3 regions of the Bacillus sp. FSL K6-0138 genome follow, and region 3 is predicted to be linked to each of the others. Evidence: riboswitches for the same ligand, from Rfam matches in the RefSeq annotation. Region 3 holds a riboswitch; each other region holds the start of a gene.
The links. A riboswitch is a leader RNA that binds a small molecule or an ion and turns the genes downstream of it on or off. The one in region 3 is predicted to bind thiamine pyrophosphate.
Positions count from the first base shown of each region.

Region 1: linked by a shared signal. The riboswitch ahead of thiT (energy-coupled thiamine transporter ThiT) and the one ahead of tenA (thiaminase II) in region 3 are both predicted to bind thiamine pyrophosphate.
Region 2: linked by a shared signal. The riboswitch ahead of tenA (thiaminase II) and the one ahead of tenA (thiaminase II) in region 3 are both predicted to bind thiamine pyrophosphate.

Region 1 covers NZ_CP150286.1:1,155,555-1,159,794, forward strand. Annotated here, with positions in the region: gene MHB78_RS06335 (processed acidic surface protein) at 28-1,023, shown strand; gene MHB78_RS06340 (class D sortase) at 1,090-1,662, shown strand; gene thiT (energy-coupled thiamine transporter ThiT) at 1,678-2,262, opposite strand; TPP riboswitch at 2,371-2,470, opposite strand; gene MHB78_RS06350 (GntR family transcriptional regulator) at 2,628-3,731, shown strand.
Region 2 covers NZ_CP150286.1:4,484,070-4,488,309, reverse strand. Annotated here, with positions in the region: gene aceA (isocitrate lyase) at 1-792, shown strand, start outside; gene MHB78_RS23450 (hypothetical protein) at 852-1,010, opposite strand; gene MHB78_RS23445 (hypothetical protein) at 1,174-2,256, shown strand; TPP riboswitch at 2,307-2,412, shown strand; gene tenA (thiaminase II) at 2,522-3,208, shown strand; gene MHB78_RS23435 (ECF transporter S component) at 3,205-3,804, shown strand; gene MHB78_RS23430 (ABC transporter ATP-binding protein) at 3,779-4,240, shown strand, end outside.
Region 3 covers NZ_CP150286.1:3,251,449-3,255,688, reverse strand. Annotated here, with positions in the region: gene MHB78_RS17300 (monovalent cation:proton antiporter family protein) at 1-1,582, shown strand, start outside; TPP riboswitch at 1,639-1,747, shown strand; gene tenA (thiaminase II) at 1,838-2,539, shown strand; gene tenI (thiazole tautomerase TenI) at 2,514-3,131, shown strand; gene thiO (glycine oxidase ThiO) at 3,115-4,227, shown strand; gene thiS (sulfur carrier protein ThiS) at 4,224-4,240, shown strand, end outside.

The DNA of each region.
Region 1 (4,240 bases), 2.1 Mb from region 3:
GTAACATATAAATAGGGGGTCAATTTTATGAAGAAAAGGATGATGGCGTTTTTGATATGCGCGCTGTTTCTGGTGCCGTCCGCAGAAGCTTTCGCCGCACCGAAACAGTCCGAGCTGAACGAGTATCTTGGAGAAATAGGGATGACAGAAAAAGAATTGGAAGCCTATTTGCAAGATACATATGATGAAAGTTTGAAAGGATTTGAATCGGCGGAGGAATTAAGAGATTTTCTTGGAGAAAGGCTCGATGAAAAACGGCTTGCTTCATATTTAAAAGATTACGGCTTAAATGAAAAAGAAGCGGTCAAACTTCTCGTTGATAATGGTTATATGGAAGAAGGGCAAAGCATCCTCGATGCCTTCATGTTTGAGTATGAGCTGGATGATGCGCTTTGGAACGTGACAACTGACGAAGGCGACGCGGCAATCGAAAATCCGTTTCAGGAGCTTGGCGTAGACGATCAGGAATGGGAAAGGCTAATAAAGCATCTTAGGAGCGTCCGTGAAAAAAATCCGAATCTTGAAGATGAGTTGATGGCGATTGGGGAGCGACTTGAAGCGGTTGCCGATTTTGAGACGGTAACGGAGCTGAAAGCGAAAGATATCGCTCAAATGCTGTCTATTTTACACGATCTTCAGCAAACCCTTGAGGTGAAAACGAAATATTATTTAGTCAAAGACGGCAAGAAAAAGGAAGTATCACTGACGACGCCTGTCAGCGCAGATGAACTGAAAGGGGCAAGCTTGCTTGTACAAGTTTACGATCTTGAAGGAAATTTCATTTTGGACGTTTTGCTGACGCCTGACATGATTGGATCAGATTTATTTCATGAAACAGGAGCAAAAGTGAAGCAAACCCAAACAGCCGTTCAACATGATACAAAGAAGCAGCATGTGAAAAAGACGGTAAGGGGGGCAAAACTTCCAAAAACGGCCGGGCATTATGCGGAATGGTCGATCCTCGGTTTCGTGCTAATCCTCAGCGGATTTTTCTTGATCAGAAGGCTTCGCAAAGCGGCGTAGACAAAGAGGTGAATTGACATTAGAGCATCCCGTAAAAAAAGGGTGATTTGGCTTTTGGCGATCGCCATGATAACGGCCGGGCTGTATGTTGCAGCTACCAATGCGTTTAAGCTTTTTCAAGGACGCACACTTTCCGCTCAGCAGCCGGCTGAGAAGAAGCCGGCTGAAAAGCCGTCTGTTCAAACCGGAAAAAAACAAAAAGCCGAGACAGTGCGAACGTTTGAAACCGGTGAAAAAATCGGCGACCTTGTGATCCCGAAAATGAAGGCGCGGCTTCCGATTTACCACGGAACAGACGAAGACGAGCTTCAAAAGGGAGTGGGGCATTTTGCAGGTTCCGTGCTGCCGGGCGAAGATGACAACTCGGTCCTGTCCGGCCACCGCGACACGGTTTTCAGAAGGCTTGGTGAAGTCGGCAAAGGAGACCGGTTAATTGTTGAAGCTGAATATGGAACTTTTACATATAAAGTGAAAAAGGTGAGGATCGTCGATGCTGATGACAGGACCGTTATCGTTCCAAAACCCAGGGCGACATTAACCGTTTCGACCTGCTACCCGTTCGACTTTATAGGCTCTGCCCCGGAGCGGTACGTATTGGTTGCAGAATTAATAAAAACGCAAAAAAAGCGGAACCTATAAGGTGTCCGCTTTTTTTCATCTCTTATCAATGCTCCGTTCCAAAAGCCTCGGAGCCGTCAGCAGCAACAGGCACAGCACGATTGCGCAAATGATGAACGACGGGAGCATATATGTTGCATTATACGTTAATGTATAAATCCAGACCGGCGTCCCTTTGGGTGCGTAATTTCCAAAAAAGACGGCGCCGCTAATGACGTGGGCGAGAAATTTCAGTCCGCTTCCGAAAAAGACGGCAACCGTAACATATGATACCAGCTTTCCCTTTGCTTTCGCCGCGGCAGCTTTTCGGATCGGACCGGCAAATAAACCGCCGATTCCTGCAGCTGTTGGTGCGATAAAATAATCAAGGAGAAACTGTACGGGGTGCACCGCATAAAGCCCCCCGGTGACAAACTGCAGCAATCCTGCTAAAAAACCGGTAATCAGTCCGGCTTTCAGCCCCCATCGAAAAGAAATTAAAAAGAGCGGGATCATCATGATGGCGATGGAGCCGCCTTGCGGCATTTTCAAAAACATTCCTGAAGCTATATCCAATACGATTGCGATGCCTGTCATGACGGCGATTTCAATAAGCCGGACAAGTTGTTTTGATTGATTCATTGTAACCCTCACTTTTGATGAACAAAGGGGTACTGGACTTCTTTCCCAATAAAAAAGCAATGCGAGGAAGGAATAGGATAGTTTCCACGCACTGCTTTGGATGCAATAAGTTTTACTTTGCCACATCCCTACGCCAGCGTTAACTAACAGGTTCAAAGGGTCAGAACGGTTTGTTCACTCTCAGCCTGAGGCTCCCCTTGTGGTCATCAAGATTATTTAGTTATTTTCTACTATACTAAAAAAAGAAACGAACGACAAGCCGTATTTTTCAAATTTTTTTGCTTGATTTCTCCAATAAGTAGCAATAATTGAAGATTTTCCTTTATAATAGAAATTATTCGTACGTACAAGATGGGGTTGATCTGATGAGTGAACATACAAAATACAGCATGGTCAAAAACCAAATTAAATCGTGGATATATGAGGGGAAAGTTAAGCCCGGGGAAAAAATTCATTCGGAAAATGAATTGATGAAAATTTTCGATGTCAGCAGACATACGATCCGCCAGGCGATCGGCGACTTGGTTCACGAAGGTCTCCTGTATAGGGAGCAGGGGTCGGGAACATACTGTTCACAACGCCTCAGGCCTTCGGAAAAAGGCAGGGAAAGACATAAAATGATCGGCGTGATCACGACCTATTTGTCCGATTATATTTTTCCCCACATTATAAGAGGGATCGAATCGACGCTGTCGAATGAAGGGTACACGCTTATCGTAGCGAGCACGAATAATGACATTGAAAAAGAAAAGCAGTGCCTTGTAAACATGCTTGATAAAGACATTGACGGATTGATCGTTGAGCCGACGAAAACAGGAAGCATTAATCCGAATTTAAACTATTACTTGACGCTTGAGCAGCACCACATCCCGTACCTGATGATCAATCAGTTTTACCAGGAGCTGAACCCGCCCCACTTTATTTTGGATGATGAATACGGCGGGTTTATAGCGACTGACCATTTGATCAAGCTCGGCCATGAAAGGGTCTTTGGCCTTTTTAAACAGGACGATATGCAAGGCGTCAACAGGATGAAAGGATTTATCCGCGCCTTCAGGGAAAACGGTCTGTCATTTTATCCGGAAATGGTTGTTACCTATGAGACGGAGAACAAAGAGGAAAAGACGATCACTGAAGTGAGAAAGCGTCTGTCTTCACAAGAGCCACCGACCGCCATTTTCTGCTATAATGATCAGATCGCTCTTTTAGTGCTTGACGTGATCAGGGAATTCGGGCTGAAAATACCTGAGGACATATCGATTGTCGGCTATGATGATTCGCATTTAAGCCAGGCGTCGGAGGTTAAGCTGACGTCGGTAACCCATCCGAAGATGCAGATGGGAATCGAAGCGGCAAAATGGATGATCGCGAAAGTGGAAGGAAGGAATATGGATCAGCTGGAACACTCTAAGGTATACAAGCCGGAATTGATCGTCAGACAATCGACCGCAAAATTAAAGAACGGTTAAAATACTAAATGAAAGGCTGGATCACTGTCTTGAATCTTTACGATGGTGATCTTTTTAAATGCGTGACGATAATAATAAGAAACGCGGCCGGATATAATAAAGAAGAAATGATCTCGGCAAAGCGGAGCGCCTGTCATATAAAACGGCGGTACATTAGAAAAGGACCATTTGCCAACGGCAGCGAGCGGGATTCAGCCGGCAGCATGAATTGTAAAGCGTATGACCCGATGTTATTGTGTTCACGCTGATGACTTTATTATTTTTTTAAAAACTATTGTGTTAAATGAAAATAGATGATATATTAATATTCGTCCTTAAAAAGACGGCTTTATAAAACAGCTGATTCATATTTTTTTAAAAAGTTGTTGACATTCACCTTGCTAGAATGTTATATTGATAAAGTTGCTTCTAACCGAAGTAAAAATGATCTTTGAAAACTAAACAAGACAAAACGTACCTGTTAATTCAAATAAATCGCACATAAACGTGCGTAGTCATTTTCAAACAGG
Region 2 (4,240 bases), 1.2 Mb from region 3:
ATGAAAAGCATGATTGAGGCAGGTGCCGCTGGCGTTCATTTTGAAGACCAGCTTTCATCAGAGAAAAAATGCGGACATTTGGGCGGAAAAGTGCTGCTGCCGACGCAGACGGCGGTTCGTAATTTGATCGCGGCCCGCCTCGCCGCAGATGTCATGGGCGTCCCGACGGTTCTCATCGCCCGGACGGATGCGAATGCGGCCGATCTCATCACAAGCGACATCGACCAGTATGATGCCCCGTTTTTGACGGGAGAACGCACATCAGAAGGATTTTTCAAAACGAAAGCGGGCCTTGATCAGGCGATTGCCAGAGGGCTTGCATATGCGCCTTACGCCGACTTGGTCTGGTGTGAAACATCAGAACCTAATCTTGATGAGGCGCGCCGGTTTGCAGAGGCGATTCATGAACAATTCCCGGGAAAACTGCTTGCGTACAATTGCTCGCCTTCTTTTAACTGGAAAGCCAAACTCGATGATCAAACGATTGGTGATTTTCAAAAAGATCTCAGTGAAATGGGGTATAAATTTCAATTCGTCACACTCGCTGGGTTCCACGCTTTAAATCACGGCATGTTTGAACTGGCCCGTCAATATAAAACACGCGGGATGGCCGCTTACTCTGAGCTGCAGCAGGCCGAGTTCGCCAGCGAAGCCCACGGCTATACGGCGACAAGGCACCAGCGTGAAGTCGGAACGAGCTATTTTGATGAAGTCGCACAAGTCGTTACAGGAGGGACTTCTTCGACGACGGCGCTAAAAGGCTCGACGGAAGCGGAGCAGTTTCAGCCGTAAATCGCTGTGAAAAAGCCGCCTTGCTTGACAGGCGGCTTGCTCGTTTGTATAAAAATATTTTAGCAATTGGCATCATTGGAAGGGGCAATCAAAGGATGTTCCCGAAGCACAATCACATTCTGATGAGCTTTGTTACTTCTTTTGGCCGGCCGGTTGTCTTTGCTGAATGAGTAGAACAAATACACGGTCATTGTCAAAATCAAGATAAACATCATCATATCTATCCCCTCCAATTGAAATTTGCCTTTCAATATATAAGACGGATTGCGCCCAGTATAAGTTTCAGAAAATTTGTTTATTTCTTAAAAAATATCAATCTATACCAAATGCTGTAAATATACATTATGATGAAGTAGTGATGAAGAAAAGGAGTGAAGTGAGTTGGGAAAGAGGGTTAAACGATTTTCATTCATGCTCGCCGTTTTGCTCATGATCTCGTCGGTCCCGGCGATGGCCGAAGGAGCAGAACCGCCGAAGAAGGAAAAAGAGATTGCAGACTACCAGCAAAAGCTTGAAGTCAAACGGGAAAACATTGCGATCGATCGGGCCAATATAAAAGATTCCTACAGACTCAATGAAGACGGGCAGTCTTTGAACGTAACAAAACCCAAAGCTTCCGTCAAATCAAACTATTCTTCTTCAGAACAATCCTTTCAGCACCAGGCCTCACTGACGGAAACCAACAAGGACGATCTGTGGTTTTTCAGCACGCCTTCAGACAGAACATTCATCGCGAGAATCCTATCAAACAATGCCGACTACACCGTGCAGCTTTACGTGGTTGACTGGGAAAAAGGACAAGCCATTCCGACGAATATCTCCGCGTCAGCCGGCAATTTGATCGCACTCAATGAGCTTCCAAAAGGCGACTATGCGCTCAGGGTTTTTTCGGCGGGAGATGTCGGAGATTCCTATACGATTCAAATGAACGCCAGGAACCCGGCCCATTTTACATCGGCAGTATCTGTCTCATCTTCCCTGCAGCAATTTGTCGCGGAATATGAAGACGGTTCAGTTTATGCCAACGGCACCTTTGTATATAACAAAAACGGCGGAAACAGCCACCTTGACTGGAAGAGAGTCTTTTATTTTCCGTATGGCGGCGGCTACACCCAGCGGACTCACGAGATTGCAGATGCAAAGGTCAAATCGGTTTCCGCACCTGTATCATACAAAGCAAGCTATGCCAGCTCTGAAGAAGCCATCATGGTCTATCTCGATAAAGGGACATTGTTTATGCACCACCAGTCCGCCTTTCAATCCGGCGTCGGCTATGAAGGTTCGTTTGTCGATACGCTTGGAAAGGTGACGCCGAGAAGGATCGATGACAACGATTTTGAATACGGCGATCATATTCTCATCGTCGATTTAAAAACGGGTAAGTCTATCGATTTCTTCAGTGTATTAAACTACTACTATGCAAGCGGAGTCGAAAAAATCCCGGCGATTCAATACTTGAATTAAAGCATTGACATGTAGTTTATAGATGTGTAGAGTAAAAGTTAATGAAATAGGAAGTCCACTGGGGGAGCCATAAAGCTGGCTGAGACAAGAGGTGATCTTGGACCCTTCGAACCTGATCTAGTTCGCACTAGCGTAGGGAAGTGGAGCCGGTGTCTTTATGAGTTCATCATCTTAAGCCGCTCCATTTTGGGGCGGCTTTTTTGCATAAAGAAGCCGTTTTCCCCTTGTGCCTTCCTTTATAAATGAATGTAAGGAGGCTTTCTTCATGAGTTTTTCAGCGCAACTTCGCCGCGAGGCAAATCCCATCTTTGAAGCCATTTTTCAGCATCCTTTTGTAAAGGGGCTGGCGTCGGGCGACCTAAAAAAGGAACAGCTCATCCATTATGTCAAACAGGATGTCGCGTATTTGAATTCCTTTGTACAAATCTACGGAATCGCTATTTCAAAATGCAAAAAACGGGAAGACATGACCATGTTCAACCGGCAGATTTCCTTTGTGCTGGACAGCGAGGTGCATCCCCACAACAATCTTTGCCGGGTTGCAGGCGTACAATATGAAGACCTGCACGGCTATCCTCTCGCACCGTCGGCTCATCATTATATCAGCCATATGCTGACGGCCGCGCACGAAGGCACGATCGGAGACATATTGGCCGTTATGCTGCCGTGTCCGTGGACATATTGGGAGATCGGCAAAAGATTGCTGAATGAGGTGCAGCCGGATCCGTCGCATCCGTTTTATGACTGGATTCAATTTTACGGAGACCGAACCGATTCGATTACAACGGCATTTTGCGCTCGTTTGGATGAATGGGCAAAGGATGCACGCGAGGAAGAAAAAGAGAAAATGAAAGAGCTCTTTTTGTTAAGCTGCCAGCTTGAATATCAGTTTTGGGAGATGGCCTATACCCTTGAAGATTGGCCTGTGAATATGGAGGCGGCGGGACGATGAATTGGAGGATGAAAGAAGTCGTCATGACCGTGATATTGTCAGTCGCCTGCGGTGTAATTTATTTAGGGTGGTCCACCTTGTGGATTCCGGTTTCGGCTATCGTCGGTCCAGTCGGTGCAAACTTTATGTTCGGCATATGGGTGATTGCGAGTCCGATCGTTGCCTATATCATCCGCAAACCGGGGGCGGCGCTGATTGCCGAGACGGCAGCTGCGGCGGTTGAACTGCTGACGGGAAGCCATTTTGGGTTATCTTCACTGCTCATCGGCGTTTTCCAGGGGGCTGGAGCGGAAATCGCTTTTGCGATGTTTCGTTATCAGCGCTATAACTTGTTTACCCTTATGCTGTCCGGAGCGCTTGCGGCCGTCGGCAGCATGACCTACAGCCTGATCGCAAACGGCTTTGGCTACTATACGACAGAAACGCTGGTTCTGACATTTATCATTCAGGTCATCAGCGGAATCATTCTCGGCGGCTGGCTCGCCAAAGCGGTGGTCGGGGCGCTCGCGAAAACAGGTGTGCTCGACCAATATGAGATCATGAAGGAACAGCGGAAAAAGGATGAATCAAATGAATTCGTATCTAGGATGCAATAATCTATCCGTTCGCTTTTACAACCGTTCGGAAACGGTATTGGACAGCTTGAGTCTATCGATTCAAAAAGGAGAGAAGGTGCTGATACTCGGGCCGAGCGGAAGCGGAAAATCGACATTGATTTCGGTGCTTTCCGGAATTATACCCGAACATATTGAAGCCGAAGTCAAAGGCGAGGTAGACCGCAGAAAAAGCGCCGGTGTCATGTTTCAGGACCCGGATTCGCAATTCTGCATGCTTCGGGTTGATGAAGAAATCGCCTTTAGTCTGGAAAATCGCCGTGTTCCCCCCGAAGATATGGAGCGGATGATCTCTTCTCTCATGGATCAGGTCGGGCTGAATGTTGATAAGAAAACGCCGATTGAGACTTTGTCAGGGGGCATGAAACAGCGGCTCGCGCTGGCGTGTCTTTTGGCTTTGGAACCGGAAGTGCTGTTT
Region 3 (4,240 bases):
GCAGCTGCTCCCAAACGGAAAAGCTGCGCCAAACACGTTTAAAACGGCTGCCATTATATTTATCGCGATTTTCATTTTGTCGCTCGGGCTTTCTTACAGCTTTGTCCTGGCCGGGTTCATCGACAACGCCTTTTTAATGACGCTGATCATTTCGACGATTTCACTCGGTGTGGTCGTTCCGACGCTGAAAGAAGAGCGCCTGATGAAGACGAACATCGGACAGATTATTTTGCTTGTGGCGGTGATCGCCGACCTTGTGACGATGATTTTGCTCGCTGTCTTCGCCTCGATTTATGGAGACGAAAGCAGCAATATGTGGCTGTTGATCATCTTGTTTGCCGCAGGCGTCGTCCTTTATCTCTTCGGAAGGGTGTTTAAAAACCGCTCTTATATTGAAGTGATGTCAAAAGGAACGATTCAAATCGGCACAAGGGCGATTTTTACCCTGATCATCGTGCTTGTCGCGCTTTCGGAATCGCTCGGCGCGGAAAACATACTCGGCGCATTTTTAGCCGGGGTTCTCGTGTCACTGCTTTCTCCGAATAAAGAACTGGTCCAGCAGCTTGATTCTTTCGGCTATGGATTTTTGATTCCGATCTTTTTTGTGATGACGGGAGTCAAGCTTGACATATGGTCCTTGCTTGAAGACCCGAAAATTTTAATGATGATCCCGCTGCTGTTTGTGGCGCTTTTAATCAGCAAGATCGTTCCTGCGCTGATGTTGAAAAAGTGGTATGGTGTGAAAACGGTGCTGGCTTCAGGGCTTTTATTGACGTCGACATTGTCGCTCGTCATTGCCGCCACAACCATCGGCGAACGGATCGGTGTCATCGACGCGAAAATGTCCGGTGTGCTCATTCTTGTCGCTGTCATCACGTGCATTATTACGCCGACGGGTTTCAAAAAGCTAATGCCGAAAGCACAGATTGAAACGGAGCAAAAAACGATCACCTTTATCGGCGCCAATCAAATGACACTGCCGGTTACTCTTGAGCTGTCTTCTGAGGAATATCACGTCAGAGTTCTGCATGTCCATCAGGAAAAGAAAGAAGAAAACCTGTCAGAGCCGGTTTTTGACGTGGAAGTGCTGCCAGATTATGAATTCGGGACACTCGAATCATTCGGCGTTTTTGAGACAGATATTCTTGTCGTAGCGACCGGGAATGAAGAGCGGAATACCGGAATTGCCCTATTTGCAAAAGATAAACAAGTCGATAGGATTATCGCAAGCGCAGATTCGCCGCAAGCGGAAGCCAAATTGAAAGAAAACGGCATCGATACGATTTCCGTCCTGCTGTCGACGAAAACGCTGCTTCGCGCGCTGATCGAGGCTCCGGGCGTCATGAAGCTTTTGACGAATCAGGATGCATCATTATACGAAATCAACATGAGCAACGAGCGCTATGACGGCGTGCTGTTAAGGGAATTTCCGTTTATGGGGGACGTGATCTTTGTGAGGATTTTCAGAGGTGTCGACAGCCTTGTGCCTCACGGCGATACAAGGCTGCAACTGGGCGACAGGCTGATCGCCACCGGCTCGCGCGAATATATCGCCGAGTTGAAAAAAACGCTGGAAGACTGATGCTTGACCATTTTTAATTTCGTGTTAAGATAAAAATATAACTGAATGAATGAAATGTTTTCCACTAGGGGAGTCCTTCATAAGGGCTGAGATAAAAGTGTGACTTTTAGACCCTCATAACCTGAACAGGTTCAGACCTGCGTAGGGAAGTGGCAAGGTATTTGACTATGTATGGTATTATGCAAATTCCAAACCACTTTTCCTGCGGGGAAAGTGGTTTTTTTCATTTTCTAACATTAAAGGAGGGCTACTTAGATGAAGTTTTCGGAAGAGTGCCGGAAGAGCGCTGCAGAATGGTGGGAGGGCAGTTTTGTACACCCGTTTATCAAAGGAATCGGTGACGGGTCTTTGCCGATCGACTGCTTTACATATTATGTGCTGCAAGACTCCTACTATTTGAGCCATTTTGCCAAGGTTCAGTCCTTTGCCGCGGCATATGCGGCAGATTTATACACGACGAGCTGGATGGCGGATCATGCAAAGGGAACGTATGAAGCAGAGCTGGCTCTGCATAGGAAGTTTTCCGAGCTGCTCGGTATTACCGAGGAAGAAAAAAGAGCGTTCAAGCCGTCACCGACCGCGTATGCCTATACGTCCCACATGTACCGCTCTGTTATGAGCGGCAATTTTGCAGAAATTCTTGCCGCTTTGCTCCCTTGTTACTGGCTTTACTACGAGGTCGGGGAAACGTTGAAAGCGTGCAAGCCTGAGAACGGCATTTATCAGGAATGGATTGCGACATATGGAGGAGACTGGTTTAAAGAACTCGTGACCGAACAGGTCGACCGTTTTGACGGGCTGGCCGAAAAAAGTACCGCTGAAGTCAGAGCGAAAATGAAAGAAAACTTCGTCATTTCCAGCTTCTACGAATATCAATTTTGGAATATGGCGCACAAGAAAGAAAGCTGGTCCGAGGAGCGGGGTGAACAGCTTGAAGCTTCACGCGATCACCGATGACCGGCACTCCGTTGACGAGCTGGCCGCCAAAATCGTATCCATCAAGGATACAGCGGATTTTATCCATATCAGGGAGAGGTCAAAAACGGTATGCGAGATTTCCGAATTAATCGAACGCCTGCTGGCAGCTGGCGTTGACAAGCGGAAGCTCATCATCAACGACAGGGTGGATGTCGCCTTGTTCCACAATATACATCGCGTTCAGCTGCCTTCCCACGGCTTTTCCGTCAAATGTGTAAGACACCGTTTTCCGCATTTGAAAATCGGAAAGTCTGTCCACTCTGCTGAAGAAGCGGTTCAGGCTGCAAAAGAAGGAGCGGATTACGTGCTGTTCGGCCACATTTTTGAAACCGACAGCAAAAAAGGGCTGACAGGAAGGGGGACGGAAAGCCTGTGGAATGTGAAACAGGCTGTCGATATTCCCGTTATTGCCATCGGAGGGATTACCGAAAAGCGGCTGCCTGAGGTAAAGCTGTCCGCGCCTGACGGCATCGCGGTGATGTCGGGGATTTTTTCTGAAGACAGGTCTGCCGAAGCTTGCGAACGGCTTCTGCGCCTGGTGAAAGGAGATCTGTATGAAAAAGCGCTATGAAACGATCGTGATCGGCGGAGGCATCATCGGTGTCTCGATTGCCTATCATCTTGCAAAAGCGGGAAAACAAACGGCGGTTTTTGAAAGCGGCGAGGTCGGGAAAAAAGCGAGCCGTGCGGCCGCCGGTATGCTCGGCGCTCATGCCGAATGCGATAAACCGGGAACATTTTTCGAATTTGCGAGGGCAAGCCAGACTGCATATAAGCGGCTGACCGCTGAACTAAAAAGCGTAAGCGGCATTGATATCAGGCGGCATGACGGCGGTATTTTAAAACTCGCATTTACCGAAAGCGACCGGGCGCGCCTTATGGAAATGGCCGCGCTCGATTCTGCCGAATGGCTGACGCCTCAAGAGGTGTATGAAAAAGAGCCGCATGCAGCAAAGGGGATACTCGGTGCGAATTTTATCCGGGATGACGTTCATGTCGAACCGATCTCTGTTTGCAGAGCTTTTGCCAAAGGAGCAAAACTGTTCGGCGCAGACATCTTTGAGTATGCGCCTGTTTTCTCAATAGAAGCGGCGGCAGGAGGCGGCGTCCGGATTCAGACGGCTTCAGGCGCCGCAGAAGCGGATCATGCCGTGATCGCGAGCGGTGTCTGGAGCGGCGTTTTCTTTCAACAGCTCGGTTTAAACAAGCGATTTTATCCGGTGAAAGGGGAGTGTCTGTCCGTGTGGAATGACAGCATTCCTTTAACGAGAACGCTGTATCACGATCATTGCTATATTGTTCCGCGCCACAGCGGAAAGCTTGTCATCGGCGCGACGATGAAAGCCGGAGACTGGAATGAGCAGCCTGATACGGACGGCATCGAAGCGGTCATGAAAAAGGCGAAAACGATGCTTCCGAGAATCGGCGGGTTGAAAATCGACAGATGCTGGGCCGGATTAAGACCGGAAACAGAGGACGGCAATCCGTATATCGGCAGACATCCTGAAAACGACAGCATCTTGTTTGCGGCCGGCCATTTCAGAAACGGCATTCTTCTCGCGCCGGCGACGGGGGAGATGATCACAGATATGATTCTTAGCCGGCCGGTCGAGCCCGCCTGGGAGGAAGCGTTTAAGGTTGACCGGAAGGAGGCTGTTCACAAATGATGATTCAGCTGAA